One region of the Cryobacterium sp. TMT1-66-1 genome, then DNA from elsewhere that is predicted to be linked to it. Evidence: predicted binding sites of a transcription regulator. Region 1 holds the regulator's gene; the other holds the start of a gene.

Evidence for each region. Region 1 encodes LexA, which represses DNA repair genes until DNA is damaged. Its sites were predicted from a motif close to TCGAACANNTGTTCGA; they were not measured.
Region 2: the regulator LexA is predicted to act here: its motif matches at 13,089-13,104, upstream of E3T29_RS10785 (Rv2578c family radical SAM protein).

Annotation. Positions count from the first base shown of each region.
Region 1 covers NZ_SOGP01000001.1:125,555-140,675, forward strand. The annotation lists gene recA (recombinase RecA) at 277-1,422, shown strand; gene E3T29_RS00625 (regulatory protein RecX) at 1,481-2,233, shown strand; gene miaB (tRNA (N6-isopentenyl adenosine(37)-C2)-methylthiotransferase MiaB) at 2,308-3,912, shown strand; gene miaA (tRNA (adenosine(37)-N6)-dimethylallyltransferase MiaA) at 3,918-4,901, shown strand; gene dapF (diaminopimelate epimerase) at 4,946-5,827, shown strand; gene E3T29_RS00645 (class I SAM-dependent methyltransferase) at 5,824-6,432, opposite strand; gene hflX (GTPase HflX) at 6,473-8,065, shown strand; gene E3T29_RS00655 (methylenetetrahydrofolate reductase) at 8,287-9,252, shown strand; gene metE (5-methyltetrahydropteroyltriglutamate--homocysteine S-methyltransferase) at 9,340-11,682, shown strand; gene lexA (transcriptional repressor LexA) at 11,737-12,441, opposite strand; gene E3T29_RS00670 (LysM peptidoglycan-binding domain-containing protein) at 12,733-13,161, shown strand; gene E3T29_RS00675 (histidinol-phosphate transaminase) at 13,193-14,287, shown strand; gene hisB (imidazoleglycerol-phosphate dehydratase HisB) at 14,292-14,915, shown strand; gene hisH (imidazole glycerol phosphate synthase subunit HisH) at 14,912-15,121, shown strand, end outside.
Region 2 covers NZ_SOGP01000015.1:4,855-19,975, forward strand. The annotation lists gene E3T29_RS10735 (DUF4012 domain-containing protein) at 1-1,250, opposite strand, end outside; gene E3T29_RS10740 (polysaccharide biosynthesis tyrosine autokinase) at 1,281-2,726, opposite strand; gene E3T29_RS10745 (type II CAAX prenyl endopeptidase Rce1 family protein) at 2,924-3,631, shown strand; gene E3T29_RS10750 (ATP-dependent DNA ligase) at 3,847-4,155, shown strand; gene E3T29_RS10755 (sortase) at 4,348-4,878, opposite strand; gene E3T29_RS10760 (hypothetical protein) at 5,078-7,456, opposite strand; gene E3T29_RS10765 (response regulator transcription factor) at 7,456-8,109, opposite strand; gene E3T29_RS10770 (thymidine kinase) at 8,331-8,960, opposite strand; gene E3T29_RS10775 (hypothetical protein) at 8,960-10,375, opposite strand; gene E3T29_RS10780 (sensor histidine kinase) at 10,425-11,726, opposite strand; gene E3T29_RS10785 (Rv2578c family radical SAM protein) at 11,851-13,080, opposite strand; gene E3T29_RS10790 (DNA topoisomerase IB) at 13,471-14,655, shown strand; gene E3T29_RS10795 (hypothetical protein) at 14,741-15,121, shown strand, end outside.

The DNA of each region.
Region 1 (15,121 bases):
AAAAACATTCCCGACAATGGTCGAATACCTGTTCGGCCTTGATAGGCTCCTCCACAGCAGACAATCTGACAGATTGCGCACCGTTTGATCGTGCTCCCGACCAGTGTCGGAGGTGCGGCGTACAGTCGAATTTTTCAGAGAAAGTCGGCAAATGCCTTGTCGAAACGTGCATCAGGGTCCGACCCTGCGCGGGCCGACAGCCTATAGGCGCCACCACGCACACCCGCAGCGCCGTTCACAACCGGCGACAGTGCAGAACCCAAGGAGATCACCACCATGGCATCACAAGCGAACCGCGAGAAAGCCCTCGAAACCGCCCTCGCGCAAATCGATCGTCAGTTCGGCAAGGGATCGGTCATGCGCCTCGGCAGCGACGAGCGCGCCCCCGTCGAGACCATTTCTACCGGGTCGGTTGCTCTCGACGTCGCACTCGGCATAGGCGGGTTACCGCGTGGTCGCATCGTGGAGATCTACGGCCCGGAATCCTCGGGTAAGACCACACTCACCCTGCACGCCATCGCGAACGCGCAGAAGAACGGCGGCATCGCCGCCTTCATCGACGCCGAGCACGCCCTCGACCCGGAGTACGCCAAGAAGCTCGGCGTCGATATCGATGCCCTCCTCGTCTCCCAGCCCGATACCGGTGAGCAGGCCCTCGAAATCGCCGACATGCTCGTGCGAAGCGGGTCCATCGACCTCATCGTCGTCGACTCCGTTGCCGCCCTGGTTCCGCGCGCTGAGATCGAGGGCGAGATGGGTGACTCGCACGTCGGCCTGCAGGCCCGGCTCATGTCCCAGGCCCTGCGTAAGCTCACCGGTGGCCTCAGTCAGACCAACACCACCATGATCTTCATCAACCAGTTGCGCGAGAAGATCGGTGTGTTCTTCGGCAGCCCCGAGACCACCTCGGGCGGTAAAGCCCTCAAGTTCTACGCCTCGGTGCGCCTCGACATTCGCCGCATTGAAACTCTCAAAGACGGCACGGATGCCATCGGTAACCGCACCAGGGTCAAGGTCGTCAAGAACAAGATGGCGCCGCCCTTCAAGCAGGCCGAGTTCGACATCATGTATGGCATCGGCATCTCGCGTGAGGGCAGCCTGATCGACTTCGGTGTCGACCAGGGCATCGTCAAGAAGTCCGGCGCATGGTACACCTACGACGGCGACCAGCTCGGCCAGGGTAAAGAGAACTCGCGCAACTTCCTGATGAAGAACCCTGACATGGCCAACGAGATCGAGCGCAAGATTCTGATCAAGCTCGGTGTCGGTCCAGAGGGCATCGCGGCCAAAGCCGCCGAAAAGGCCGCTGCCGCAATCGCGCTGGAGGCCGAAATCAAGGCTAAGGCCGAAGCGGATGCCGCAGCCGTGCTGGCCAGCGGCCCTGTCGTCACCAAGGCGGCCCCCGCCCGCAAGATCGCCTAACCGGCCGCGCCACACCAAACATCAGTTCCGCAACGACAACAAAAGGCAGGTCACGCCAATGGTGCACTTCGAACCCCCGGACGATGCAGCAGAACGCGCCGACTCCGGTTTGGCTTCCGTGACCTACCTGCCCGGTGCGGCACCGGGCATGAAACGCCGCTCGCCGCTCGAACCCCGCCCGGCGGCGGCCGACAGGTTCGCCGCCGCGGCGGCTGCCGCTCGGGAGGCAGAGGCCGCCGCCGATAACGAGGCCGAGAGTATCGACAGCGACCAGGTCGACGACGAAGCCACCGCAGCAGACTTTGTCGCTGATGCGGCCGATCAGCGGGAGCGGGCCGAAAAGGTGCTGTTGCACCGGCTGCGCGGCCGCTCCCTCTCCACGGTCGAAGCCCTCCTGGTACTGAACGCTACCGGGGTCGACTCCGGTGATGCCAGCGGGATCATCGAGAAATTCATTGAGCTGAACTACCTCGACGAAGCCAAGCTTGCCGACCAGATCATCCACAGCCACAACGTGCGCAAGGGCCTCGGCCGCACCGGCGTTGAAGCGGAGATGCGCAGGCGCAAACTCGACCCGGGCGTCATGATGGACAAGCTCGAGGAACTTCCCGACGACGAAGCCGAACGCGCCATCGACCTGGCCACCAAGCGCATCGGGCAGATGGAACGCTTCGACGACCAGACCATCGACCGTCGACTCACCGGCTTTCTCATGCGTAAGGGCTACAGCTCGGCAGCGGTACGACTCGCCGTCAAAGCAGCCATGGACAGCCGTGGTGGCGGCGGCACCTCCCGCGTGCGTTTTCGTTGATGCTGGCCGCTGATGCAGGCGCGGGCCTGGCTCACGGCCCGCACACCGAATTGCTCGCGTAAACTATACCTACTATGAGTATCGTCGCCCCCGAACTAGCCCGCCGAACCGTGATCACACCCTCGGCAGCCGCGATCGACGAGTCGGGGCGCGCGCGCACCTACGAGGTTCGCACCTTCGGCTGCCAGATGAACGTGCACGACTCCGAACGGCTCAGCGGCTCGCTCGAGGCGGCCGGCTACGTCTCGGCCGATGGCGGCGAGGCCGACATCGTCGTGATCAACACCTGTGCCGTGCGTGAGAACGCCGACAACAAGCTCTATGGCAACCTCGGCTACCTCGCCTCGGTCAAGCGCAAGCACGCGGGCATGCAGATCGCCGTTGGCGGCTGCCTCGCTCAAAAAGACAAGACCACCATCCTCGAAAAGGCACCGTGGGTCGACGTCGTCTTCGGCACCCACAACATGGGCTCCCTGCCCAGCCTGCTTGAACGGGCCCGGCACAACGGTGAGGCTCAACTCGAAATTCTCGAATCCCTCGAGACCTTCCCCTCGACCCTGCCCACCAAACGGGACTCCAGCTACAGCGGCTGGGTCTCGATCTCGGTCGGCTGCAACAACACCTGCACGTTCTGCATCGTGCCGGCCCTCCGCGGCAAGGAGAAAGACCGCCGCCCGGGCGAGATTCTCGCCGAGATCCAGGCCCTTGTCGATGACGGTGCCATCGAGGTCACCCTGCTCGGCCAGAACGTGAACTCCTACGGGGTCGAATTCGGCGACAAGCTCGCTTTCGGCAAGCTGTTGCGCGCGGCCGGCAAGATCGAGGGGCTGGAGCGCATTCGCTTCACCAGCCCGCACCCCGCCGCGTTCACCGACGACGTCATCGACGCCATGGCGGAAACGCCGGCCGTCATGCCGCAGCTGCACATGCCGCTGCAGTCGGGCTCCGACCGTATCCTCAAGTCGATGCGACGCTCCTACCGCGGTGCGAAGTTCCTCGGCATTCTCGACCGGGTGCGTGCCCAGATGCCGAGCGCGGCCATCAGCACCGACATCATCGTCGGTTTCCCCGGCGAAACCGAAGAGGACTTTCAGGAAACCCTGCGGCTTGTTGAACAGGCCCGGTTCGCGACGGCGTTCACTTTTCAGTACTCCATTCGCCCTGGCACTCCGGCCGCGACAATGCCTGACCAAGTTCCCAAGGCCGTCGTGCAGGACCGCTACGAGCGACTCGCGGCCCTGCAGGAGCGCATCTCCCTCGAAGAGAACCAGGCGATGATCGGCCGTGAGGTGGAACTGCTCGTCGCCAACGAGGGCCGCAAGGACAGCGATACCCACCGGCTGAGTGGCCGGGCGCCCGACAGCCGCCTCGTGCACTTCGACGTGCCAGCCGGTTCACCCCGTCCCCGTCCCGGCGATATGGTCACTGTCGTCGTCACCCAGGCCGCACCCTTCCACCTCATCGCAGACTCCACCGACGGTGCGCCGCTCCGCATCCGAACGACTCGGGCCGGCGAGGCGTGGGACCGTATGGAAGTCGAATCCTGCGGGGTACCCGCTCATGGCGGCGCAACCGGTGGCCCCGGCCCCGTTTCGCTCGGTCTGCCGACGATCGGCCTGCGGCTCGAGGGTGGCTCTACCACCATCCCCATCTATAACGTGAACGACGACGAGCGCTAGGAGCCGTGTCGACAGTACCAGCGGTCACAGCCGACCCAGCGGCTCTGATTGCGATCGTCGGGTCGACCGGCACCGGCAAGTCGGAGCTGTCCCTCGACTTGGCCGAAAGGCTGATTCAGCGCGGACAGTCGGTTGAAATCGTCAACGCCGACGCCATGCAGCTCTACCGCGGCATGGACATCGGCACGGCGAAGCTCACCGTGCCCGAACGCCGCGGCATTCCGCACCACCTGCTCGACGTGCTGGACGTGACCGACGAGGCCACCGTCAGCAATTACCAAACGGATGCCCGCGCCGTCATCACCGAGATCCGCGCGCGCGGGGCTGTGCCCATCGTGGTGGGCGGCTCGGGCCTCTATGTCTCGTCGGTCGTGTTCGACTTTCAGTTTCCCGGCACCGATCCGATACTGCGCGCCCGGCTTGAAGCCGAACTCAGCATGAGCGGACCCGGCCTGATGTACACCCGGCTGCAGGCCGTCGACCCGCAGGCCGCCCTGCGGATCGGGCCGAGCAACGGTCGCCGACTGGTGCGGGCCCTGGAGATCGTCGAGCTCACTGGCGCCCCGCATCTGGCGGCCTTGCCCGAGGAACCGGTCTACTGGAAGCCCACCGTGCTGCTCGGCCTGCGTACGCCGCGCGAGCAGCTCACCCCGCGGCTTGATGCCCGGGTCGAGCGGATGTGGGCGGCCGGCATCGTCGACGAAGCCCGAGGGCTGCTTGCGGCCGGCATCGAAAATGGAGTGACGGCGAGCCGCGCGATCGGCTACGCGCAGGCACTCGGCCAGGTGTACGGCACGCGCAGCCAAGCTGAGGCCGTCGAAGCGACCCAGCAGCTGACCCGGCGTTATGCCCGCCGGCAGGTGAGCTGGTTTAAACGCTACGCGCACGCCCACTGGGTCGAATCCGATGCGGCAGACCGGGTCGATGACGCCCTCGCACACGTCGACCGGGGCAGTGCGCCCAGTGCCCTCCCGGCACGACCGCTCTGAGCTGCCCGGAAAGTCTCGCAGCGGCCGCCCCGTAAACTGGCAGCATGGGCATCACTCTGAACTTCACCAAGGGCCACGGCACGGGCAACGACTTCGTGCTGTTCGCTGATCCCGACGGAACAACGGAGCTCACGCCGGCGCAGATTCGTGCTGTGTGCGACCGCAAATTCGGCGTCGGTGCGGACGGCATCATCCGTGCGGTTCGCAGCAAGAACCTGCCTGACGGCGCGGCCGCTCTCGCTGAAGACGACGCTGCCGAGTGGTTCATGGACTACTGGAACGCCGACGGGACCGTCTCGGAAATGTGCGGCAATGGCATCCGTGTGTATGCCAAATTCTTGATTGAGAACGACCTCGCCGAGCTGCTGCCCGGCGACACCCTGACCATCGGCACTCGCGGGGGCGTGCGGGACGTACAGCGCAACGCCTCCGGCTTTCAGGTGGACCTCGGCCGATGGAAGCTCGACGGCACCGAACCGCTCGTGCGCACCAAGAACCTGCCCGTGGCGCGGCCGGGACTCGGCATCAATGTTGGCAACCCGCACACGGTCGTCGCCCTCGCCGACGACGATGAACTTGACGCGGCCGACCTCACGTTCATTCCGCAACTCGATCCCGAGCCGGCCGACGGTGTGAACGTTGAATTCGTCGTGCCCAACGAACCGCTGGTCGTCAACGGCGTCGGGCGCTTCCGCATGCGCGTACACGAACGCGGCAGCGGGGAGACGCTGTCCTGCGGCACCGGAGCGGTCGCGGCCGCCCTCGCCACCCGGCACTGGGCCGGCAAATCGGCGCCGCACCAGTGGCGGGTCGAGGTTCCCGGTGGCGTGCTCGGAGTGCGCATGTTCCCCGCCGAGGACGGCGAGCACGTGTCGCTGTCCGGGCCGGCAGAGCTCGTCTTCGACGGGGTTCTGAACCTGGGCTAGTCGCGGTGCACTGCCAGCACACGGAAGCCCTTGCTGATGGCCTCACGCGTGGTTTCGAAGTTGTCGGGGAGTTCGGCGGCGAGCCAACGCTGGAGCGAATCCGAACCGAGGTTGCGTTGCACGACGAGCCAGGCATCCGCTTCTGATTCGAGGCGGGGTAACCAGGTCGTCATGAGCCCGTGCAGTTCGTCCTTGCCGACGCGAATGGGCGGGTTCGACCAGATGGTGCGAAAGCTGATGTCGGTGGGCACATCGGCGGCGAGCACGGCGTTGATGTTGGTCAGGCCGAGCGCGGCGGCGTTCGTGCGCACGAGATCGAGGGCACGCTCGTTGACGTCGACGGCCCAGATGGTGGCGTTGGGGGAGGCCATGGCGAGGTGCAGGGCGATCGGGCCCCAGCCGCAGCCAAGGTCGAGAAAGTGACCGGTCAGCGGCGGCTCAGGCGTGTACTTGAGCAAAACCTCGGTGCCACCGTCGATGTGGGCGGGGCTGAAGACCGAATTGGCGGTCGTCAAGAGCCGATCCTGGCCGTGCAGTTGCACGGTGATCTGGCGGGTTTTCAGTACGGTGCCGGGCGCCGGAGAAAAATAGTGGTCGGACGACATAAGAGGAACCTTTCAACTTCGTTGAACTAAGGTTAATGGGATGAATGATCCAACGGCGCCCTCGGGCAACGACGCGGTAGAAAACACCGCGGTAGTAAACACAGGCGCAGACGCCGCAGACGCTGATGATGTCGTCGCGCGCGTGTTGGCCAGCGCCGACAGCAAAGCTGCCGGCTACTCCCTGTTCCGCAGCGGGGCAGCCCAGGCCCTGCAAACTCACGCATCCGGCGAGTATGACGGTAGCGAGCACGACGGCGACCAGTCCGAACGTGCTGACCGCAACGCCCTGCGGCGAGTCGGCGGGCTTTCGACCGAGCTGGAAGATGTCACCGAGGTTGAGTACCGCCAACTGCGGCTCGAAAACGTCGTTCTCGTGGGTGTCTACACGCACGGCACGGTCGATGACGCCGAGAACTCCATGCGCGAACTGGCCGCCCTCGCCGAAACCGCCGGGGCAACCGTACTCGACGGTCTGCTGCAGCGCCGGGCCACCCCCGACCCGAGCACCTACCTCGGCAAGGGCAAGGCCCAGGAAGTTGCCGACATCGTGAAGGCGCTCGGCGCCGACACCGTCATCGCCGACACCGAACTCGCGCCCAGCCAGCGCCGTGCCCTCGAAGACGTGGTCAAGGTGAAGGTCATCGACCGCACCGCCGTGATCCTCGACATTTTCAGCCAGCACGCCAAGAGCCGAGAGGGCAAGGCGCAGGTCGAACTCGCCCAGATGGCCTACATGCTCCCGCGCCTGCGTGGCTGGGGCGACTCGATGTCTCGCCAGGCCGGTGGCCAGGTCGGTGGCACCGGTGCCGGCATGGGCTCCCGTGGCCCCGGTGAGACCAAGATCGAACTCGACCGACGCCGCATTCACACCCGGATGTCCAAACTGCGTAAGCAGATGGTCGAGATGAAGCCGGCCCGCGAGGCCAAACGCGCCAACCGCAAGCGCAATGCCGTTCCCTCGGTCGCCATCGTCGGCTACACCAACGCCGGCAAGTCCAGCCTGCTCAACCGCATCACCAAGGCCGGAGTGCTGGTCGAGAATTCCCTGTTCGCGACCCTCGACGCCACCGTGCGCAAGTCGACGACCGCCGACGGGCGTCTGTACACCCTCACCGACACGGTCGGTTTCGTGCGCAACCTGCCGCACCAGCTGGTCGAAGCCTTTCGCTCAACCCTGGAAGAGGTCGCCGACGCCGACGTCATCGTGCACGTCGTCGACGGGTCCCACCCCGACCCCGTGGCCCAGCTCGCCACCGTGCGCGACGTCATCTCCGAGGTCGGCGCCCGCGATATTCCCGAACTGGTCGTCTTCAACAAGAGCGACCTGATCAGCGATGACGACCGGCTGGTACTGCGCGGCCTGGAGCCCAAGGCAACGTTCGTGTCGGCCCGCACCGGTGAGGGCATCGACACCGTGCTCGCTGCCGTTGCGCTGCTGCTGCCGACACCGCAGATCGAACTCGACCTGCTCATTCCCTATGATCGCGGCGACCTCATCGCCGTTCTGCACGACGTGGGCCGCATCGAGACGACCGAGTACATCGAGACCGGCACCCACGTCACCGCGTTCGTCACTCCCGAGATCGAGCCGCAGTTCGACCCCTTCGTCATTCTGCCCGCGCTCTCCGTCTGATTGCCACCGCCCGTCGGCGCACCAATGACACGAACTGTCACATTGGTGCGACCCGGCGCTGGTGTTGTTAGTGTCTAATCAATCGTTGCCGACGGAATCCATTCCCCGGCATGGAGCGACAGCCGAGCCCGGCACCCGCCCGCGAAAACCCACCAGTGTTCTGGTGTGTCCGCGGCCGCCCGGCCATCACCCGCTGTACCGCTTCTGCCGAATGAGGAACCATGACCGCCCCAACGCCCAACGCGTGTGACGCCCGCCCGGCGTTCTCGTTCGAGGTGTACCCGCCGAAATCGGTGGCCGCAGCATCCGCTCTCACCCGCACCATCGATCACCTTGCCGCCGCCGGCCCCGAGTTCATCTCGGTCACCTACGGCGCCAACGGTTCGTCGCGCAATTCCTCGCTCGACGTGCTGCGCTACATCAAAGACCACACTTCAGTGGATGCCATGGCTCACCTCACCTGCGTCGGCTCCTCGCACACAGAAGCCAGCCGCCTCATTCGCGAGTTTCTCGACGCCGGCATCCGCAGCTTTCTGGCCATTCGCGGCGACGCGCCGCAGGGCGCGGATGAGGGCGACACCCCCTTTCTCGGCGACCTGCACAGCGCGGGGGAGCTGGTACAGCTCATCCATCGAGTGCAGATCGAACGGGTGCCGTACATCGAGACGGTGATTCCGGGCCTGCCCGGTGCCCGCGGGGTGAAAACGGAACGCAGCAAGGTGCGCATCGGCGTTGCGGCCTTCCCCAACGGCCACCCGAACTCGCGGTCGGTCACCCAAGACATCGACACCCTGCTGGCCAAGCAGGCCGCCGGAGCCAACCTGGCGATCACCCAGCTGTTCTTCCACGCCGACGACTACCTGAGCTTCATCCAGCGGGCTCGCTCCGCCGGAGTGCTCTTACCGATCCTTCCCGGCATCATGCCGGTGACCAGCCCGAACCGGTTGCGCCGTATTCTGCAGCTCTCCGGTGAGAAGCTGCCCGCCGAACTGTCCATCCAGCTCGAGGTCGAACCGACCGACGAAGGCCAGCGCCAGATCGGCATCGACTACGCCGTACGCCTCGGCCAGGACGTACTCGCGGGCGGCGCCCCCGGGCTTCACCTCTACGCCTTCAACCAGCACGACACCGTGCTGAAGGTTCTCGAAGGGTGTGGGGCACTGCCAGTGCCCGCTGCCATGCCCTAGGCCGCACGCCGCTCAGGCGCGAGGCCCACCCACCACGTTCGTTCCTCCGACCGTTCCAGCCATCATCGCTCCAGTGAAGGAATCACCATGCCCATTTCGCCAGTTTCCAGCACCTTTCCCACCGGCACCATCCTCGGCTACCCACGCATCGGCCGACGGCGCGAACTGAAGAAAGCCGTCGAAGCGTTCTGGTCGGGGACGATCGACGCGCCGGCCCTGGAGGCCGTCGCCGCTGGGCTGCGGCAGCAGACCCGCGATCGGCTCGCCAGTCTCGGGCTGGGCCGCACCGACTCGTCGATCCCCGAGTCGTTCTCCTACTACGACCAGGTGCTCGACACCATCGTTGCCGTCGGCGCGATTCCCGCCCGGTTCGCCTCGCTCGTCGCCGCTGACGGCACCCTCGACCTGGCCGGATACTTTACGCTGGCCCGTGGCGCGGGCGAGAACCTGCCCCTCGAGATGACCAAGTGGTTCGACTCCAACTACCACTACCTCGTGCCCGAGATCGGACCGGAGACCGCGTTCTCGCTGGCCGGCGACCGCATCGTACGTGAATTCATCGAGGCCAAAGCGGCCGGGTTCCTCACCCGTCCGGTGCTCGTCGGCCCGGTCACTTTCCTGCTGCTCAGCAAGGCCAGTGACGAAGCCCCGGCTGGCTTTTCGCCCCTGTCGCGGCTGGACGATCTCCTTCCCGTGTATGCGGCGCTCCTGGCGCGGTTAGCGAATGCCGGAGCCGACTGGGTGCAGCTCGATGAGCCGGGCCTGGTCAGTGAATCCATCGACGTACCGCGCGCGGAGACGCTGGCGGCCGTCGCATCCGCTTATGGAGTGCTTGGTCGACTGACCGGCCGGCCCGCCCTGTTTGTTGCCGCGCCCTACGGCAGCCTCGACGACGCCCTGCCGGTACTTGCGGCCACCGCCGTCGAGGCGATCGGGCTGGACCTGGTGCGGGGCACCCTGCCCCGGGCCGTCCCCGGACTGGCCGACAAGACCCTCGTCGCCGGCGTCGTCGACGGGCACAACATCTGGCGCGGCGATCTGACCGGTGCCTTCGAGGCCGCCGAGAGCGTGCGTGCCCTCTCCGACTCGGTCACCGTGTCCACTTCGACGTCACTGCTGCACGTGCCGCACGATGTTGCCGACGAGACATCGCTGCCGGGCTCACTGACCAGATGGCTGGCCTTCGCCGACCAAAAGGTCGGTCAGGTCGCCACCCTCGCGCTCGGACTCACCGCCGGACGTGAGGCCATCGCGGCGCCGCTGGCCGAGGCCGAGGCGGCCCTGGCGGCCAGGCGCAGCGCCCCCGGCGTGCGTGACGGAGCCGTGCGCGGCCGTGCCGCCGCGCTGAGGGAAGCCGACTTCACTCGTGGCGACTACGCGGATCGACTCCTCGCCCAGGAGGCGGCGCTGCACCTTCCGCCACTGCCGACGACCACGATCGGATCCTTCCCACAGACCGCCGACATTCGCCGAGCACGCGCACAGTTCCTCAAGGGAACCCTGGCAGCGGATGCCTACCGCGAGCTGATGCGCGCCGAGATCGGCCGCGTTGTGCAGTTGCAAGAGGAGATCGGCCTTGACGTGCTCGTGCACGGCGAACCCGAACGCAACGACATGGTGCAGTACTTCGCCGAGAACCTCGACGGATTCGCCGTGACCGAGAACGGCTGGGTGCAGTCTTACGGCAGTCGCTGCACCCGGCCGTCCATTCTGTGGGGCGACGTGTCGCGCCCGACACCGATCACCGTGGACTGGTCGGTCTACACGCAGAGCCTCACCACCAAGCCGGTCAAGGGCATGCTCACCGGCCCCGTGACAATTCTGGCCTGGTCCTTCGTGCGCGACGACCAGCCATTGGGCGAGACCGCCCGCCAGGTGGCTCTGGCCCTGCGCGATGAAATCTCCGACCTCGAGGCTGCGGGCATCAAGATCGTTCAGGTGGACGAGCCGGCCCTGCGCGAGTTGCTGCCGCTGAAGAAGAGGGATCAGGCCGACTACCTGGACTGGTCGGTCGGGTCTTTCCGGCTCGCCACGGCCGGGGTCGCGGATGCGACCCAGATCCACACCCACCTCTGCTACTCAGAATTCGGTGTTGTCATCGAAGCCATTCGCAACCTCGACGCCGACGTCACGAGCATCGAAGCGGCCCGGTCGCGCATGGAAGTTGTGCGGGAAATCGAGGCGGGCGGCTTCGACCACGGCATCGGCGCCGGCATCTACGACATCCACTCGCCGCGCGTACCGAGTGTGGACGAGTTGACCATCCTGCTCGACACCGCCCTGGAATCCATTCCCGAACGCCAAGTGTGGGTGAATCCGGACTGCGGACTGAAAACGCGTGGCTACGACGAGACCGTGCAGTCGCTGCACAACATGCTCGCCGCGACGCGGGTGGTGCGTGAACGCCTCGGTGCCACCGTCGGCGTTTAGCGGGGCAGACCGAAAACAGGCCCGATCACCGGTTGGTGGTCGGGCCTTCGTCGATTAAACCGAACGCAGCACCGCGACGACCTTTCCGAGGATGTCCGCAAAGTCGCCGACAATCGGTTCGAAGTTGCTGTTGCGCGGCAGCAGCCAGGTGTGGCCATCGCGCTTTCGCAGAACCTTCACGGTGGCCTCGTTGTCGAGCATGGCCGCGACGATCTCGCCATTCTCCGCGGTCTTCTGCTGGCGAACCACGACCCAGTCACCGTCGCAGATGGCGGCGTCGATCATGGACTCACCCACGACCTTGAGCATGAACAGCTCGCCCTGCCCAACGAGTTGGCGGGGGAGCGGGAAAATCTCGTCGATCTGTTGGTCGGCCGTGATCGGGATTCCCGCGGCGATACGACCGACGAGGGGCACCATCGCGGCGTCGCCGACCTGAACGCCGGGGTGGAAGCTGTCCTGGTCGCCGGTACCGACATCTTCGGGAGCGCGCTGAATCTCGATGAGAACTTCGAGTGCCCGCGGACGATTCGGGTCGCGGCGCAGGTAGCCACTGAGTTCGAGTTGGTTGAGCTGGTGGGTCACGCTCGACAGTGAGGCGAGCCCGACCGCGTCACCGATCTCACGCATGCTCGGCGGGTACCCGCGCGAACTCACCGAACGCTGAATCACGTCGAGAATAGCGAGCTGCCGCTGGCTCAAACTCTTGCGGCGCCGGGTGCCGCCCTTGTCACGGGTACCGCTGGTGTCCTGTGTCACGATGTGCCCTCCTGGAGTTGGCCCCGCGTGGTCTGAAACCGTGTCACACGGGGATGTCGGTGGTGTCTGGTTGAGTGTAAATCAAGCAATTGTCCTATCGAAAGTTTATCCAGTTCCGAACCCTGAAACAAACACTTATTCGAGTGTGTTGCGGGAAATTCGGGGTGAGGATCAGAAAAAGCTTGCATGTTCGATTGTTCGAAGTTATATTCGGAACATAGTTTCGTATCCGGCCTTCCCGGCCGAGGGCCGGATACGAGACTCGCAGCCCGCCTACCTTGGAGGTTTGACATGACCACAGCACTTGCACCCACAGCCCGTGAATACGGCGCTTCTCGTACCCCCGGCACCCGTCTGCACCTCACCCGGCGTGGGCGAGTGGTGTTCACGACCCTCGCAGCCGTGCCCCTCGTCATCGGTGCCGTCGCATTCGCCCTCAACGGGGGAGCGGCCGGAGCATCCAATTCCGCTACGGGCATCGACCTCACGTCGTACACGACCGACTCCGGAATCGTGGCGACGCTGGCCTACTCGCCGACCGACGTCGGGTCTGCCCGGTTCATCACAGTCGAACCCGGCCAAACCCTGTGGGACCTCGCCGAAGAGGTCTCGCCGTCCGCCGACCCGCGCGACGTCGTCGCCGACATCAAACGACTGAACGCGCTCACCGTCGAAACGCTCCAGCCCGGTCAGCGACTCGAACTGCCCGCCAACTCGTAAGTAGCAATGCGCGCCAGCACAGGGTCGTAGCATGGAGAGTGTGACCACTCTCGACGATCTTCCGCTCCGCACCAACCTGCAAGGCCTCACCCCGTACGGTGCTCCGCAATTACACGTTCCGGTGGCCCTGAACGTCAACGAGAACACGCACCCAATTCCCGAAGCAGTGGCCCGCGACATTCTCGCCGGCCTGGCCGAGGCCATCCGCTCGGTGAATCGCTACCCCGACCGCGAGTTCACCGCCCTGCGTGAGGCACTCGCGCAGTATCTTGGCGAGGCACTCACCTCCGACAACATCTGGGCGGCCAACGGCTCCAACGAAGTGCTCCAGCAGGTACTGCAGGCTTTCGGTGGACCTGGGCGCACCCTGCTCGGGTTTGCCCCCACCTATTCGATGTACTCGATCCTCGCGGCCGGAACCGACACCACCTGGATTGCCGGCACGCGCGATGCCGACTACGAGCTGTCGCCGGCCACCGCAGTGAGCCAGATCATTCGCACCAATCCGGACATCATCTTTCTCTGCTCACCGAACAACCCCACCGGCACCCCGCTCTCGCTCGAGACCATCGCCGCCGCCTACGACGCGACCGATGGCATCGTCGTCGTCGACGAGGCCTACGCCGAGTTCGCGCCCGCCGGAACTCCGAGTGCGCTCACCTTGCTGCCAGGCCGGGAGCGACTGTTGGTCTCACGCACAATGAGCAAGGCCTTTGCCTTTGCCGGTGCGCGGGTCGGCTATCTGGCTGCCGATCCGGCGGTAACGGATGCCCTGCGCCTGGTTCGCCTGCCGTACCACCTCTCCACCTTCACCCAGGCGGCCGCAAACGCTGCCCTGGCGCACAGCGCGGAGATGCTCGCCATGGTCGACGATATTCGTGGACAGCGCGATCGGCTCGTGGTCGAGCTGGCCCGTCTGGGCTATGCCCCGCACCGAAGCTGGAGCAACTTCGTATTATTCGGGGGAGTGGCCGACCCGCAGCAGACGTTTGAGGCGCTGCTGGCGGAGGGAATTCTCATTCGTGATGTCGGTATCCCGAACCACTTGCGGGTGACGGCGGGTACCGAGAAGGAGACTTCGCTGTTCCTTGACGCTCTGGCCCGCCTCGGACGACCGATAAACTAGCGCTATGAGCTCACCTGTTGGCATTTCCGCGCCCCGCGTCGCACACCTGCAACGGGAGACGAGTGAATCCAGCATCGATCTCTCACTGAACCTCGATGGCACCGGCGTCAGCGATATCCACACCTCGGTGCCGTTTTACGACCACCTGCTGACAGCCTTCGCCAAGCACTCCCTGACCGACCTCACGGTGCGCGCCAGCGGTGACATCGAAATAGACGTGCACCACACCGTCGAAGACGTGGGAATCGTGCTCGGCCAGGCCATTCGCCAGGCGCTCGGCGACAAGTCGGGCATCTCCCGCTACGGTGATGCCCTCGTGCCACTCGACGAGGCGCTCGCCCAGGCCGTCGTCGATATCTCGGGTCGCCCGTACCTCGTGCACACCGGCGAGCCGGCCGGCTTCGAATTCCACCTCATCGGCGGACACTTCACCGGCTCCATGGTGCGTCACGTCTTCGAAGCGATCACTTTTCACGCCGGGCTGACCGTGCACGTCACCGTGCTGGGCGGCCGCGACCCGCACCACATCGCCGAAGCCGAGTTCAAGGCCTTCGCCCGTGCGTTCCGTCTCGCCAAGGCCCTCGACCCGCTCGTGCAGGGCATCCCCTCCACCAAGGGAGCCCTGTGACTCGGGTCGTCGTCTTCGATTACGGCACCGGCAACGTGCACTCCGCGGTCAAGGCGCTCGAACTGGCCGGCGCTGACGTCACCCTGACGAGCGACCGCACGGTCGCGCTCGAAGCCGACGGCCTCGTAGTGCCCGGTGTTGGCGCGTTCAGCGCCGTCATGCAGGCCCTCAAAGCGGTTCGCGGCGACGAGATCGTCGACCGTCGC
Region 2 (15,121 bases), on a different contig from region 1:
GCCTCGTCGGCATTCCAGACCATGACCCGGTTCTCGGTCGCGGCGCGGCCGAGCGCGGCAATGAGCTTGGTGGGGTCGGCGTTGCCGCTCTTGACGGCGTCGAACACGGCCCCGGCGGCGGCGGCGAAGAAGATGTCCTGCTGCTCGGGGTCACTGTAGCGCGCGTAGACGTCGCTCAGCAGCAGCTGCACGGCGTTGCCGGCGTTGAGTTCGTCGCCTGTGGCGAGGGCGATCGGGCCGGTCGCGTCGAGCAGGTAGCTGAGCGCGACCGGGTCTATGGAGAGCACGCCGTTGGCTTCGACACCAAATTCGAGGCGCCACATCTCCCGGGCGAGTGCGCCCGACTGCGCGAAGTCCGGGGTCATCGAGACGTTTTGAATGAACTGGCCGGTGATGTCGCCGTAGATGCTGCGAATGTCGTCGCCGAGGGGAAGCACCGGGGCCGGATACTCCGGAAACGAGGTCGAGCTGGCCTGCTGGGTGAGCTCGATGCGGCCGTTGTCGGTGTGCAGCAGCGCGAGCGCGCCGGGGATGCCGCCGGTGGAACGCAGCTCGGCCGGGTTTTGAAAGAGCAGAATGTAGTCGCGCGGGTCGGTGGCTCCGAGCATGGCTGGCAGCAGGGTCACGGCACGGTTCAGGCCGTCGAGGGTGGCCGAAGTTTCGACGGTGACGGTCTGCAGACGGCTGACGGCGCCACGCACGACGTCGAGGACGTCGTTGGTTTTGATGGCGTTCACGTTGGTGGCGGCGCGGGCCATGGCACTGTTGGCCGCGGTCACCGAGGGCTGAGCGTCGATCAGCGGTTGCAGGGCAATCGCACCGTCAACGGGCTTGAAATCGGTCAGGTCGATGGTGCCGGCCAGCGCGGCGAGGGGCGTGACGGCGTTTTGGGCGACGTCGTCAACCACGGCGGCGAGCTGGCGAACGGCCACCAGGTTGGGGCCGAGGAACGGCAGCAGTTCGTAGGTGCGCCAGATCGGGTCGCTGGTGCGAGACCGGGCGGTGTCGGCGTACTCGGCCAGCTCGGCTGCGGTCTGGGCGGCGGCCGTGCTGTCACCCGCGACGACCTGATCTTTGATGCTCGTGGCGAGCGGCACGGCCGCCTCGAGGGCATCCTTGGCCTCCAGGCCGCGAATACCCACCCAGGCGGTGGCCGCCACCACGATGACCAGCACACCGAGCACGACGAACCCCACGATGGTGCGGGTGCGTTTCGGGGGTGCAGCGTGGGCCGAGGGGGAGGAAGACATTGCCCTATTCAAGCAGAGCGCGGAGGCCGATTACGGCTTGACGCGAGTGCCGCGAGCGCGGGCCGGGCCGGCATCCGCTGCGGGAAGCACTTCACCCTCGACGGCGTCCACGTCGCCGTAGCTGTAGCCGTAGCCGTAATGCCCGTAGCCGTAGGCGTCGGGGCCGCTGGTGGGAAGCATGGTGAGTACGAGCCCCGAAATGGGGGCGCCCACATTGTTCAAAGCGGCGATGGCTCCAGTGAGTTGGTTCTTGTGGGTGCGCCCGGCCGCGACGACAACGAGAGCGCCGCCGACGTTTTTGGCGAGGATGGCGGCATCCGTCACCGGAAGCAGCGGCGGAGCATCGAAGATGACCACGTCGAAGGCCCGGTTGAACTCGGCGATGAGCTGGGTCATGCGGGTGGAGCCGAGCAGTTCACTCGGGTTCGGCGGCACGTGGCCGGCCGGCAGCACGAACAGCTGGCCCTTGCCCCAAGGCTGGATAACGTCGGCCAGCTCGGCGCGACCGATGAGCACGTCGGTGAGGCCAACGGCACCCTCGACATCCATGTAGTCAGCGACCTTAGGGCGGCGCAGGTCGGCGTCGACCAGCAGCACGCGCGAGCCGGCATCCGCCAGGGCGATAGCAAGGTTGGCGCCGGTCGTGCTCTTGCCCTCACTCTCGATCGACGACGTGATGACGAACGCACGGTCGACCCGGCCCACGTCGAGAAACTGCAGATTGGTGCGCAGGGTGCGAAACGACTCGGCTCGCGGGCTGCGCGGGTCGACGTGCACGATGAGCGGACGGTCTTTGGCCTTGGGATCGAAGACGATTCCGCCGAGAATTGGCAGGTCGGTGAGCGCTTCAACGTCGCGGGTGTTGCGGATGCGGGTTTCCAGGGTTTCCCGCAGCACCGCGATGCCGACGCCGAGGGCCAGGCCCACGAGGGCGCCCAGGGCAATGTTGAGCGGCACGTTGGGGCTCACCGGAGCGGTCGCCACGGTCGCTTCCTGCGTGAGAGTGAGTTTGACCGGTGATGTCGCGCCGACGGCATCCGGAGTCTCAATGTCTTCGACAACCCGGGTGAGGCTGGTCGAAATAGCGTTGGCGGTGTCAGCCGCCCGCACCGGGTCGGTGTCGGTCACGACGACGTCGATGATCGACGTATCCAGCTGCGCGGAGGCAGCCACCTTCGTCGCCAGTACGTCGGCCGTGACGCCCAGGTCGAGACTGGCGATGACGGGCAGCAGCACGATCGGTGTGGTCACAAGCTCGGAATAGGTCTTCACGCGCGCCACGGAAAAGTTGTTGCCCTGGGCGAGGTCGGCGGTAGACCCGCTCGACTGCGTCAGGATGACTACCTTGGACGTGGCGCTGTACTCGGGCGTCTGCAGAATCGAATATGTGGATGCCGCACCCACGGCCACAAGCGTGCACAAGACGATGAGCACCCAGCTCTTGCGCAGAATGCGAATGTAGTCGCGAAGTTCCATGCGGCTTGATCCCCTCGTGTCGTAACCGGGAATGGCAGCTCCCGATCCGGCGCGTACTTCACTGCACGAACGTGCGGTTCCCCTGCTCTGAGGGTACCGAACTTTGGCCCGCGTGCCGACCGGGGGCCGGGGCCGGTAGTTTGGAGTGACGGGATGGTGAAACTATGGGGGCATTTACTCAGCCGCACGCTCGGCCAGTGAGTCTTCTGATGCCCGCCGGCATCGGCATCGTGGTGGCCATGGTACTGCTGGCGTCGGTGGGCGCAACGACATTTCGCGACGGCAACGTCGCCCTGCTTCTCGGCTATCTCTGCGTCTGGGTGCCGCTGCTGGTTGCGATCGGCGTGACGGCGTTCGGTGTTGGCCGTGCGGCGGGCGAGCAGAGCGGCGCGGTGCGGCGCTTTCTGCGTCTGTCGATTCGACCGATTGACCTGGTCTGGGGCATCGCCGTGGGGCTTCTCACCCGCACGGCGGCCAGCCTGATCGAAATCGGGGTCTACGGCAGCATGGGCACCACCGGCGTCAGCTTCGGCGAGACGGTGTACGACCTGTGGTGGCTGTTCGGGGCTTTGTTGGCCCCGGTGCTGCTGGCGCCGTTAGTGGAGGAGCTCTTCTTTCGCGGCCTCGTGCTGCGGGCCGTTCATAGCCAGGTGGTGACCCGCGGTTCTTCGGGTTGGGCTGGGGTGATCGCGGTTGCCGTCAGCGGGCTGACGTTCGCGCTCATGCACCTGGTGACCATTGAGGTCGGGAACGCGCAGACCATCGTGGTGGTCGGAGTCTCGACGCTGATTTTTGGCCTGGCTGCGGCATCCATTTCGCTGGCCACCGGGCGTATCGGTGGCGCGATCATTGCGCACGTGACGTTCAACGGGCTCGTCGTTGTGCCGGCGCTTCTGGCGTTCTGAACGGCTCGCGCCATATAGCGGCGCCGGACCGATCTGACTACCCCCAGCATTGGGGGCTGATATTTGGCTAACTAAGCTAGGCACTTTGCAGCCCGCATCGCTATGATCAAAAACGCATAACAATTTTCGATCCCCAACCGGGAACGAAACCCGTGGTTGTATGCGATTCGGCCTGCCCGTTCGCGTTCGCCGAAGAACCATCGCGAGGCACCGGAATGGGCAAGTTTACGTACGACTCGAGTATCACGGTCGATTTCGATGACCGGGCGCTCGCACACATTCAGATCGTCATTGGCACCAAATTGCGCCGCGGGGAATCGTTCTATTTCTCCTGGCGTGATGATCCGCTCGTTGGCGGAGGGCGCAGCACCGTCTGGGTGCATTCTGGCATCTCCCTGGCCTTCAAGTATTTCGGCAGCAAAATACCGAGCCTCAACCGCGACTGGGTCGAGGCGTTGACGCTGTCGGCCAATTCGTCGACCGGTTTGCAGATCGTGACCGAACCGCCGCCGCGCAACCTGTAGCGCAGCGCACGGGTCGCTCTGGCCCACGAAGTTTCCCAGCCCGGCCGGATCTCCGGCCGGGCTTTTCTGCGCCCGTTGGGCGGCTCCGGGCGGGCGGGGCGGGCGCGATCGTCTCGAGTACCCAAAAAGCCCCGACTCCGAAGGGAGTCGAGGCGTTGTTGAGAGCAGCCAGCAGCTACACGATGAAGCTAATTACGCGGCAGCGTGCTGACGACGAACCGAGATGCGCACGGCGATGAGTGCACCACCGAGAACCAGGAGGCCAGCGGCACCCCAGATGACGAGGACCGGAGCGTTGAAGCCGGTGGACGCGAGGCCCGTAGACGTGCCAGCGTCGGCGGCAGCAAGCGTCAACACGGCGGTTCCGACGCGGTTGGACGACAGGCCCGTTGCGGTCACCGTGTAAGCGCCGGTGGCGTTGGAGGCGAGCTTGACGTTGACCGTGACCGCACCGGCCGTGGCGGCCTTGGTGATGCTCGTGGTGACAGGCGAGGCAACTACAGACAGCGTGGCAGCGTGCGATCCGACAACGTTGATCTTGACCTGCTCGGTGCCAACGAACGCGTTGGTCGGAAAGCTGACAGCAACGGTTGCGCCGGCAACGGGAGTTGCACTGGCGGTTCCGCCGGATGTCGGGGTGTAGTCAACCGCGTTGGCGGCCGGCGCAACCGCGAAGACGGCGAAGATAGCGAGTGCCGCAGTAGCGAGGCTTTTCTTGAACATAGGTGAGGGTCCCCCCGGGTAGTTGAATGACTGATACGCCGAAATTGGCGTGTCCCGGCATATCGTCGTGAAATACCTAGGCGACTTTCAGGTTAGCGGGATGATTGGTGCAATACACAATTTGTTTTGCCTTTTTTTCTGGCAAATCAGCGTAGAAACGCCCTTAAGCACCTGTAGTGGGGGTAATTGAGGCAGACGATCACGTTTCCCGCACGATGCCGTCCCTGGCAATGAGCAACAACCGGCTCAGGGTGACGTCGTTCACGGAGGTCTCTACGATAATGGTGGCAAATTCTGGTCGACCAGGCGGGAGCACCCGCACCGTGAGCCGACCCTGCGTGAGCCGGTCGAGCTCACCACTGATGATCGCGGCCGTCAGCGCAACGGATGCCGGTGGCCGATCGTCGCTGTCGTCGAGCAGCACGACCTCGACCCCGCGGGAGCGTGCCGCCCAGGCTGCCCCGATGATGGGTTCGACGAACAGACAGCGCGCTCGAATGGCGTCGCGCAGGCTGGCCTCGACCAGTAGGAACTCGTCGCGCTGAAAATCCGTCACCGGGTCGATGCGGGTGAGACGTTCGAGCGAGGGTCGCGCCAACGCGTTCAGTCGGGCGACCTGCACCTGACGTTCGGAGGTGGTCGCGCCAGTGCGGGCCACAATGGTTTCCCTCTGCAACCGATCGCGGTACAACTCGTCGAGATTGCGTGAGTAGTGCCGCAGGGCCACGGCGAACAAGGTGCCCACCAGGAGGGTACCCGCGTGGCGGCTTGCCTGCAGGAGGCCGTCGCCGACGGTGAGCCCCGTGTGCACCGCCACAGCGATGGAGCTGAAAGCCATCATGGCGTACCCCGCCCAGGCCCAACCGGTGCGTCCGCGGGCGACCAACACGACGAGCAACAGCGTGATGGCGCCCAGGTGCCAGTGGGCGAACGGTCCAACCGGCCCGCTCGGAATGTGGAAGAACATCAGGGCGGCAGCGACCGTGCAGAGCAGGAGAACACCTACCGTGCGGATCATCGGCATCGGATCAGCGGCATCACCGGTGACCAGAATCGCCGCGCTGGAGAGCGCGAGAAAAGCAAAGATGCCCAGCGGCATGATGGTGATGCGATCGGAGTTGGCGGCGGCGAGCACCGAGTGCACGACGATGAAGAGCACGACGACGAGCCGGGACAGGCGCACGGAAAGACCGAGCGACGCCGAGAACGACAGGGGACGCGGTGCCGCCCCTGGTATGCGGGCGAAAAGAGCCGTCGCCGCGGTCACGGCCGCCGGAGTGGCCGCTGGCGAGGCCCCGATCGGCGCTATCGTTCGAACCCAGAACAGATCGACAGTGACTCCGTGACCCGGCCGGCTCGTGATGACGGCGCTTCCGCCCGGCACGCGTTCCATGCGACCGACGATGCTCTCCACGATTCCCAGCCGGTTGTCGGGCACGCGGGCGCTGTCGAAACCTACCCCATCGTCGGTGACCGCCAGGTGAATCGCATTCCGGTCGGCGCTCAGCGTCACCCGACGGCGCACCTGATGCGGATGCCCAACTCCGGCGGCGGCGACCGAGTTGCGCAGTGCCTCGCCGGCGGCACCGAGCAGCGCGAGTACGACCGGAGCGGGGATCGGCTTGAGATCGTTCTGCAGAATCGTGACGTGCACCGCGGCCGCGAGCTGCTGGCACTGGTGCCGCAATTGATTGGCGAAGTCAGCCCCGCTGACGGGGGCCGTCCGGGCATCCGTGCCGAGAGCGTCGAGCTGGTCCAGCGTGAAACGCGCTTGGCGGGCGACCACGGTGGGCGAGGCCCGGTTCAGGCCCGCCATCAGCAGGGTGGAGAGCACGCTGTCGTGCACGAGGGCATTGATGGTCTGCCGCTCCGCGCGCCGGGCAAGCCGGGCGGCCTGCTCGGATTCGGCGGCCCGTCGCACGTATTCCTCCCCGTCGACTCGAGCGGCGCTGCGTCGGATGGTCAGCGTCAGCCCCACCAGAACGCTCGACAGAAGGAGCATATAGAGGGCGTCCTGCAACCCCACGAGCAGTGGGTCGGCTTCCGGCGAGGTCGCGCCGCGAATGAGTCCGCTCGCGATAGACGCCAGCACGGCATAGATGCGCGCTGTCCAGGGCCGCACGCTGATGGCGATGGCAACCGTGGGAATGCCCGACAGCATGAGCACCCACGGCACATCGGTGCCGGCCGGGAGGGGTTCGAGCCGCATGACCAGCCACCAGCAGAGGATGAACGAAAAGGTGAAGCCTTCAGTGAGAGCGATGCGCCGTAATACCCGCAGCGGCACCATATGGGAAAGAAAACCGAGGGCGGCCGGCAACCCCACGATGAACAACCAGCCGACGGTCGACGCGACCGGGAACGGGTTGTAGACCTGGCGCAGGAACACGTCGAGGGACAGCACGCCGAAGATCAGCGCGGTGGCGCCGACGCCGAGGTAGAGCATCCGGGTGAGACGTTCGGTGGCGGATACGTCGTCGAGCTCGGTGGCGCAGGCGCTGGCGGCCGTGTCGGCGTCGGGACGCGCTCTCGGCGGGCGAGGCGGAGCATCCGCTTCGTGCGAATTTCGCTGGGGCATTAGGAGCGGCCGGGAACGGGCAGGATGCCGTCTTCCAGAGCGCGCTTGTATAGGTCGATCTTGGTGTTGGCCGGGCGTCCGACGCGCTCGTACTTGGAGCGAACGCGGCGGATGTAGTCGATGACGGTGGCCTCGGAGAGTGCGGTGCGGGACGCGACGAGGGGCGCTTTCGCGCCGGCCGCGTAGAGCGCGAGTACCTCGCGCTCGCGCGGGCTGAGGCCCGCGTCAGCGAGGTCGGGGTCGCCGTCGAGGGCGGCGGCCCAGTCGGTGGAGGCGATGGTTTCACCGCGCGCGGCCCGCGTGATGGCGTCGAGCAGCACGGCGGCCGGCTCGGATTTGCGCACGACGCCGAGCACGCCGGCGCGGGCTGCGGCCCGCATGAGCTGGGCGTCGTCTCCCCCGGTGAAGGCGAGTACGGCCGCACCCCGGGCGCGAAGCCGGTCGACATTGCTCATGACCGTTGAGCCGTCGGAGAGACGCAGGTCGAGGATGACCAGGTCGATGCGGGTGCCGTGCGGCGTGGTTTCAAGCAGTTCGGTCACCGTGGCGACGGTGCCAGCAACGTGGATCTCGGGGATAGTGGAAAACAACTCGGCGAATCCGCGCGCGACGATCTCGTGATCGTCGATGAGGGCCACTCGATAGCGGTACATGGATTTTACCCTAATGTCTCCTTTCACATCCGACCGCACCCCATTGTGGGCTTTGGGCGCTGTGCCCTGTTTGGGGGCCCACAGAACTGGCGGCTGGACCGGTCTGCTTCGAATTTCTAAGCTGGAATCGGGGAACTGGGGGGACAGGGGGTGCTCGCGACGACGACGAGCGTCCCGACCGCGTCAGGCGGGCTGTGCGCTCGGCGCTTTATTCGGGCGGATTATTCGGGCGCTGGCCGGCTGCGATTGTTGAGCACTCCGTGGCTCTCGTCGAGATAGCAGCTGCCGCAGAGCGACTCGTAGGTGACCTCTTCGCCGTCGATGGCCACCTGGTCGCCGTCGAACACAAACGCGCCGTCGATCTTGCGCCCGTTGAACACCGCTTTGCGCCCGCAGCGGCAGATGGTTTTGAGCTCTTCGAGGCTGTGGGCAACCTCGAGCAGGCGGCGGCTTCCGGGAAAGGCGACGGTTTGAAAGTCCGTGCGAATACCGTAGGCCAACACGGGTACGTTCTCGATAATGGCGATGCGCAGCAGGTCGTCGACCTGGGTTTCGGTGAGAAACTGGGCTTCGTCGAGCAGTAGGGCGCTTACGTCACGGCCGGACTGTTTTAAGACCTCGCCGCGGTGCTGCTGGAACGCGGCGTAGGCATCCGTTTCGGGAGTGAGCAGAAAGTCGACGGCGCGGGTGACGCCCAGCCGGGAGAGGATGCCGCGGTCACCCTTGGTATCGACGCTCGGCTTGGCGAGCAGCACGTGGTGGCCGCGCTCCTCATAGTTATAGGCCGCCTGCAGCATGGACGTGCTTTTACCGCTGTTCATGGCGCCGTATCGAAAGTACAGTTTCGCCATTATTTGATGCCTTTGGTCGTGGTGCGCTCAGCGTCAAATTCTAGCGTGAGCAGCGGATGCCGGCTGGTCACCCGCACCCGGGTGAACACGGCGCGCAGCACACTGAGGTACGGGCGCAGGGCTCGGCGGCGGTGAAACGGCGGCAGGGAGATGCCGGCCTGGATCGTGATGGTGTCGATGGCGCTCAACCCCGTTGTGCGCGGCCTGGGGGCGGTGGCGGCGTGCACCTGGGCCTGCGCGCGGGCCTGGGCCTTCGCCTGGGTGGCGGCCTGCTGTTCGGCGGCGGTGACGATGGCAATGGTCGTGGTGTCGGCGGCCGGTGTCGGGCGGGCTCCGCGGTGGCCGAAGGCCTGGGTGATCTGGTCGGTGTCGGCGGGGGCTTCGCCGGATCCGTCGATCTGCACGACCAGGCTGGTGGGGTCGAAGCCCTTGAGCCGACAGAGGGCCACGATCAGGGCACCGACGGCGGCGCGCTGATCGGAGTCGAAGCCGGTCGCGCGGCGTTCGGGGTCGGCGATCACGCACAGCGGGTTGAGTCCGCGCTCGGTGAGTTTGAGGCGTTCGCGGTCGATGAGGTCGTCGAGCCAGGTGTGGTCGACCTCGGCCACGAGCACCCGCCGCACCTGGAAGGCGAGGGAGCGCGCCCGTTTGATGTCGGCTGCTGTCAGGGTTTCTCGCTCAAGTACGTCGGCCAGAAAGGGGAGCACGTCGGCGCCGAGGTTTTTCAGGCGCTGATCGACGACCTCGGTGGCGAGGAGACCCCGGCTCTCTTCGGTGCGCGCGCGGATGGCGCGGCGGGCATCCGTTTGCCAGCGGTGAATGGAGTTGACGACCTGGCGCGAATACGCCGCCGAGGCGAGGGCGGGCGCGAGCACCTGGGTCATGGCGATGATGGCGAAGAGAAAAGGCGGGGTCTGGATGCCGAGAAACGGAGACTGGGCCAGGGCCGTGACGCCGACGACGACGGCGGAGGAGACGCCGAGCGTGAGGATTTCTTTCCACGGACGGAATGGGGCGAGGGCGAGGAGCAGCAGGCCGAGTCCGATCGGGGCGAAGTCGTCCTGGATCATGCCGTTGAACTGCCAGGTGCTCGCCGCGGCGAGCAGGTGCGCCGCGAGGCCGAGGGCCACGATCACGACGGCGCGGGTGCGGGGGAACGGCGCCAGATCGGGGCGGGCGGCCCACACCAGCACGGCGGCCGCGATCATGAGCACGGCAACGGAGGCCGCGGCGAGCTCAGTGATCTGGATCTCGTGCATGCGCGATATCGTCGCGACGATGGCGTAGGTCACGACGATGAGGGCGACGACCGGGGCGAGGGGCCACGCGGCGAGGCCGCCGATGGGGTCGAGGCGCTGCTGCGAAGCGGATGCCGGCGCGCGCGGCCGGCGCGGAGTGGGGGTCGCGCGGGTCATCGGGGGTTCCGTGGGGTCGCCGGGTTGTGGCTGGGCGGGGTCGCGCGGGTCATCGGGGGTTTCGTGGGGTCGGGCGGTTTCGCGCGGTCTGGCTGGTGGCAGGGTTCGTGGGCGTGCGTGTGGCGGCCGGAACCGTCAGTCGCACGCTCGTGCCGGCGCCGGGGCGGCTCCAGATCAGCACGGATCCGCCGAGCTGTTCGATGCGGCGCCGCACCGACTGCCGCAGACCGAGGCGGTCGGAGGCGGATTCCGATTCGGTGAAGCCGCGGCCGGCATCCGTTATGAGCAGTGAGATTGTGCTCAGGTCGGATTCGATGGCGACCTCGGCGGAGGCGACTCCGGCGTGCAGGATGACGTTCACGAGGCACTGCTCAACGGCGAGGCCCACGTCGCGGTCGCTGCCGGCGTCGAGGCGCGCGAGGGCGTCGCGGTCGCCGGTGACTTCGACAACGAGTCCGCGGTCGCGTGTGCGTTCGATGGCGGTGTAGACGGCGCTCGACAGCCAGGCGTCGCTGACGGGTGATTTCGGGGTGTTCTCAGTGGCTGTGCCGGTGAGGGTCGGTTGCGGGTCGGTGTTGGTGCGGGCGTCGATGTCGGTGAGCCAGTTGGTGTCGTGCAGGGTGGCGAGCGTGTAGTTGAGGCTCGCCCGGAGGCCCGGCGAGAGGGCGCCGGGTTCGGCCAGGGACAGGGCGACGAGCTGGGCCACGGTCGTGTCATTGAGTAGGGCGATGGCGCGGGTGTCGAGGGCGTCGCGGAGCTGGCGGTTGGATCCGTCTTGCACGGCACGGTGGATTGCGGGCTGGGCGGCGTTGCTCGCGCGGCGGTCGATTCCGGCGAGCACCATGACGCCGACGAGCACGAGGTAGGTGGAGAGGGTGAACAGGTCGGGCCGGTAGGGCACTGCGGTACCCAGGATCGCGAGGAACGCGGCGGTCTCGGCGAGGATGAAGGCCGCAGTGCTCCAGAGCACGCCGGCGAGGGCGGTGGTTCCGGCGCCGCCGACCATGACGAGTGCCATCTTCGGCAGGGCAACGAGGAACATATTCGCCGCGGGGAATACGTCGGGAACGCCGAGCACGGTCGTGGTGAAGACGTAGACGCCGAGGGTTCCGACGATGAGATAGGCGACCGCCAAAGTGATGCGGCGGTGCCGGGTGAAAAGAATGAGCAGGGCCCCCATGGTGGCCACGACCACGATGGTGATCCAGAGTTCGGGGCTGCGGGTGAGGCTGAGAATGCCGACGGACACGACCGCGGCCATCAGGCAGGTCAGCGCGAACCAGTGCGCGGCCCGCGCGAGGGCGCGCGCGAGCGTCAGCTGCACTAAGTGGCCGGGTAGACCCAGAGACATATTTTCCCCCTGGTCAAGTATGCCACCGGGGTTGAATGGGGGCGGGTGGTGGTTGGGCGGGTGGTGTAGCCGTGGGCCGATCATGAGCCCAGTTTCCCGGCCCCGGTCCGGAAAGTCTGACCGGTCAGAACAGGGTGGGTGAGAGTTCGGGCGGGAGCTCGGCGGCGATCAGCGACCGCGGGGACTCGGAGCCCGGGGCCCACCTTGTGACCCCGGGCCCAGTTTCTAAACTGGGCCCGGGGACGGGGCCCGGGCCCGGGCCCCGGGAAGCGCCCGGTGCAGAGGCCAGCGCAGAACCCGGGCCCGGCGCAGGGAGAAGGGCGGGCGCGCGGGAGGCGGGCATCCGTTCCGGGGAGGACGGAAGGGCGCTGGAACGCAGCCCGCCGGTGGACGGGTCGACGACCCCGCGCTCGAGGCCGTGCGCTCGAATGAGTGGTTTGATGCGGGCGGCGAGCCAGGTGCGGTATTCCTTGGGGGCGTACTGGCCGCGGGCGTAGAGCTCCTGGTAGCGGCCGACCAGTTCGGGATGCTCGCGGCCGAGCCACTGCAGGTACCAGTCCTTGACTGCGGGCTTAAGGTTGAGCCCCGAGTAGAGCACGCTCGTCGCCCCGGCAGCCTTGGCCTGGCGCAGCGCCTCATCGAGGTGGGCTCGGGTGTCGGTGAGAAACGGCAAAATAGGCATGAGAAAGATGCCGCAGTCCAGGCCGCGTTCGCGCACCGCGGTGACCGTGGCGAGGCGTGCCTTGGTGGTGGGGGTGCCCGGCTCGACGGACTGCTGCAGCTCGTCGTCGTAGATCGCGATGGACATGGCCAGATCGACCGGAACATGCTCGCTCGCCTCGACCAACAGGTCGAGATCGCGGCGCAGCAGGGTGCCCTTGGTGAGAATGGAGATGGGCGTCTTGCTGTCGGCGAGGGCCGCGATGATGCCCGGCATCAGCCGGTAGCGTCCCTCGGCGCGCTGATAGGGGTCGGTGTTGGTGCCGAGGGCCACCGGATGCCTCCCCCACGTCGGTTTCGCCAGCTCTTTTCGCAAGACCTCGGCCACGTTGACCTTCACAATGATCTCGCTGTCGAAATCCTTGCCGGCGTCGAGGTCGAGGTACTGATGCGTGGGACGCGCGAAGCAGTAGGTGCAGGCGTGGGAGCATCCGCGGTAGGGGTTGATCGTGTAGCCGAACGGCAGCGCGCTCTGCCCGGGCACGTGGTTGAGCGCCGACTTGGCGAGGATCTCGTGGAACGTGATCCCGGCGAACTCGGGCGTCTGCACGCTGCGCACGAGGTTGTTCAGGCGGGCCAGCCCCGGCAGGGCGCCGGGCCGCTCGGTCTGTAGTTCTTGTGAGCTCCACCGCATGCTCTAAGTCGAACACAAGTTCGATTGGATTGCAAGTGTCTGCCGAAAAACCCGGAGTGAGCGGATGCCCGCGGCCCGCGCCAGGCTCGCGGCACTCAGCAGAGTTCGCGGCACTCCTACAGAGGGTGCCGCGAACGCGTTCGAAGGTCGCGAGCGGGCGAGCCGGGCGCGAGCAGTGGCATCCGCTCGCGGCACGCGTTGGGGAAGTTGGCACTGGTTTGAACACGTGCGGGCTTCCTCAACACGTGCCACGAGCACGCCGGAAGGGCTCGATGGGCGAGCGCGCCTGAGCGGCTCGATGGCCGCGAGCGCGCGGACACCGGCGCCGCGGCATCCGCTCGGAGGGGAATCGCACTATTGTGCCGACATGCGATCAGAAGCCACACCGGCATGACCCGGCTGCGACGCAGTGACCCGACCCGGCCGGGGTACACGCGAAAGCGCGCCGGCACGGGCTTCAGCTACCGCGACCCCGCCGGGCAGAAGGTGACCGAGACGGCGCTGCGCGAGCGATTCGCGGCGCTCGCGATTCCGCCCGCGTGGAACGACGTATGGATCTCGCCGCACGCGAACGGGCATATCCAAGCGATCGGCATCGACGCCGCCGGGCGCCGCCAGTACATCTACCACCCGGTGTGGCGCGAACAGAAGGACCGCCTCAAGTTCGAGCGCGCGCTGCAGCTGGCCGAATCGCTGCCGCGGGTGCGCGGCCAAGTCACCCGTGAGCTTCGCGGCGACGGCCCGCCGCGCACCCGGGCGCTCGCCGCGGCGTTTCGCATGCTCGACCTCGCCTCGCTGCGCATCGGCAGCGAGCGCTACGCCGATACGTACGGCAGCCACGGCCTTTCGACGCTGCTCTGCTCCCACGTAACGGTGCGCGGCGACGTGGTGCGGCTGAATTTTCCGGCCAAGAGTGGGCAACAGTTTCAGGGCGTCATAACGGATGCCGACCTCGCGTTGTATCTGCGCGCCCGCCTGCGCGAGCGGCCGGCCGCACCGCTGCTGTCCTGGGTACTGGATGACATCGAGGACATCGTGTCGGCCGCCGACATCAACGATTTCATCAAGGAACGAACCGGCGGGGAGTTCACGGCGAAGGACTTTCGCACCCTGCGGGGCACGGCCGCCGCCGCGCAGAGCCTGGCGGCCAGTCTCGCCGAGAGCTTGAAGGTGACCTCGGAGGCGACCGGCCGGCCGGCCGTATCCGGTGTGGCGGGCTCTGCCGGGCGGCCACGATCGTCTGGCGGCACGGATGGCGCGGGTGCTGCGGGTGCTGCACGTGCGCCGGGCGCGCAAGCCTCAGCTGCTGGGCCGGCGGGATCGGCCGCGCCCGCGGCATCCGCTGCCCGGCCGCCACGTGCTGCGACGCGCAGCCGGCGCCAGGACAACCGTGCCATCGCCGAAGCCATGCGTCAGGCGGCGGATGCACTGGGCAACACGCCGGCGATCGCGCGCACGAGCTACGTGGATCCGCGCGTGGTTGACCTCTATCTCGCCGGTGAGACCATCGACCCCGCGGGCCGGGTCTCGGTCGAGACGGCGCTGCGCACACTTTTACTCGGCGAAGCGACCTGATGAATGTCACCCGTTCGGGGTATAACTTGAGTGCCGCCCGCCGGTCGCCGCTGCGACCGGCCGTCCCCATGAGAAAGGTAGACCTGTGACTTACGACTCCGACCCCTACAACCAGCCGCCGCTCGATGCCCCCGACACCCCAGAAACCGAATCTGCGCCCGAGGCCCCGGCTTCGCCGACCAACCCCGATCAGCTGGTCGGGCCGGATGGGCCCGACGGGCCGGACGACGAACACGCGGGCTCAGCCGTTCCGGTCGCAAGCGCGGGCACCGGTCCCGATGGGCCGGCCCCGAGCGACGACGGCTCGACAGCCGGGGAGGCCGCCGCGCCCGACAGCGATGCCGAAGACGATCAGGACAACGTCGACAACGAGCCCAACCTCGACGACATCGACCCCGCCGACAACCCGTCGAACCCCGATCTCGTCGGGCACGACGTCGACGCAGAAGACCCCCGCCTCGCCGAA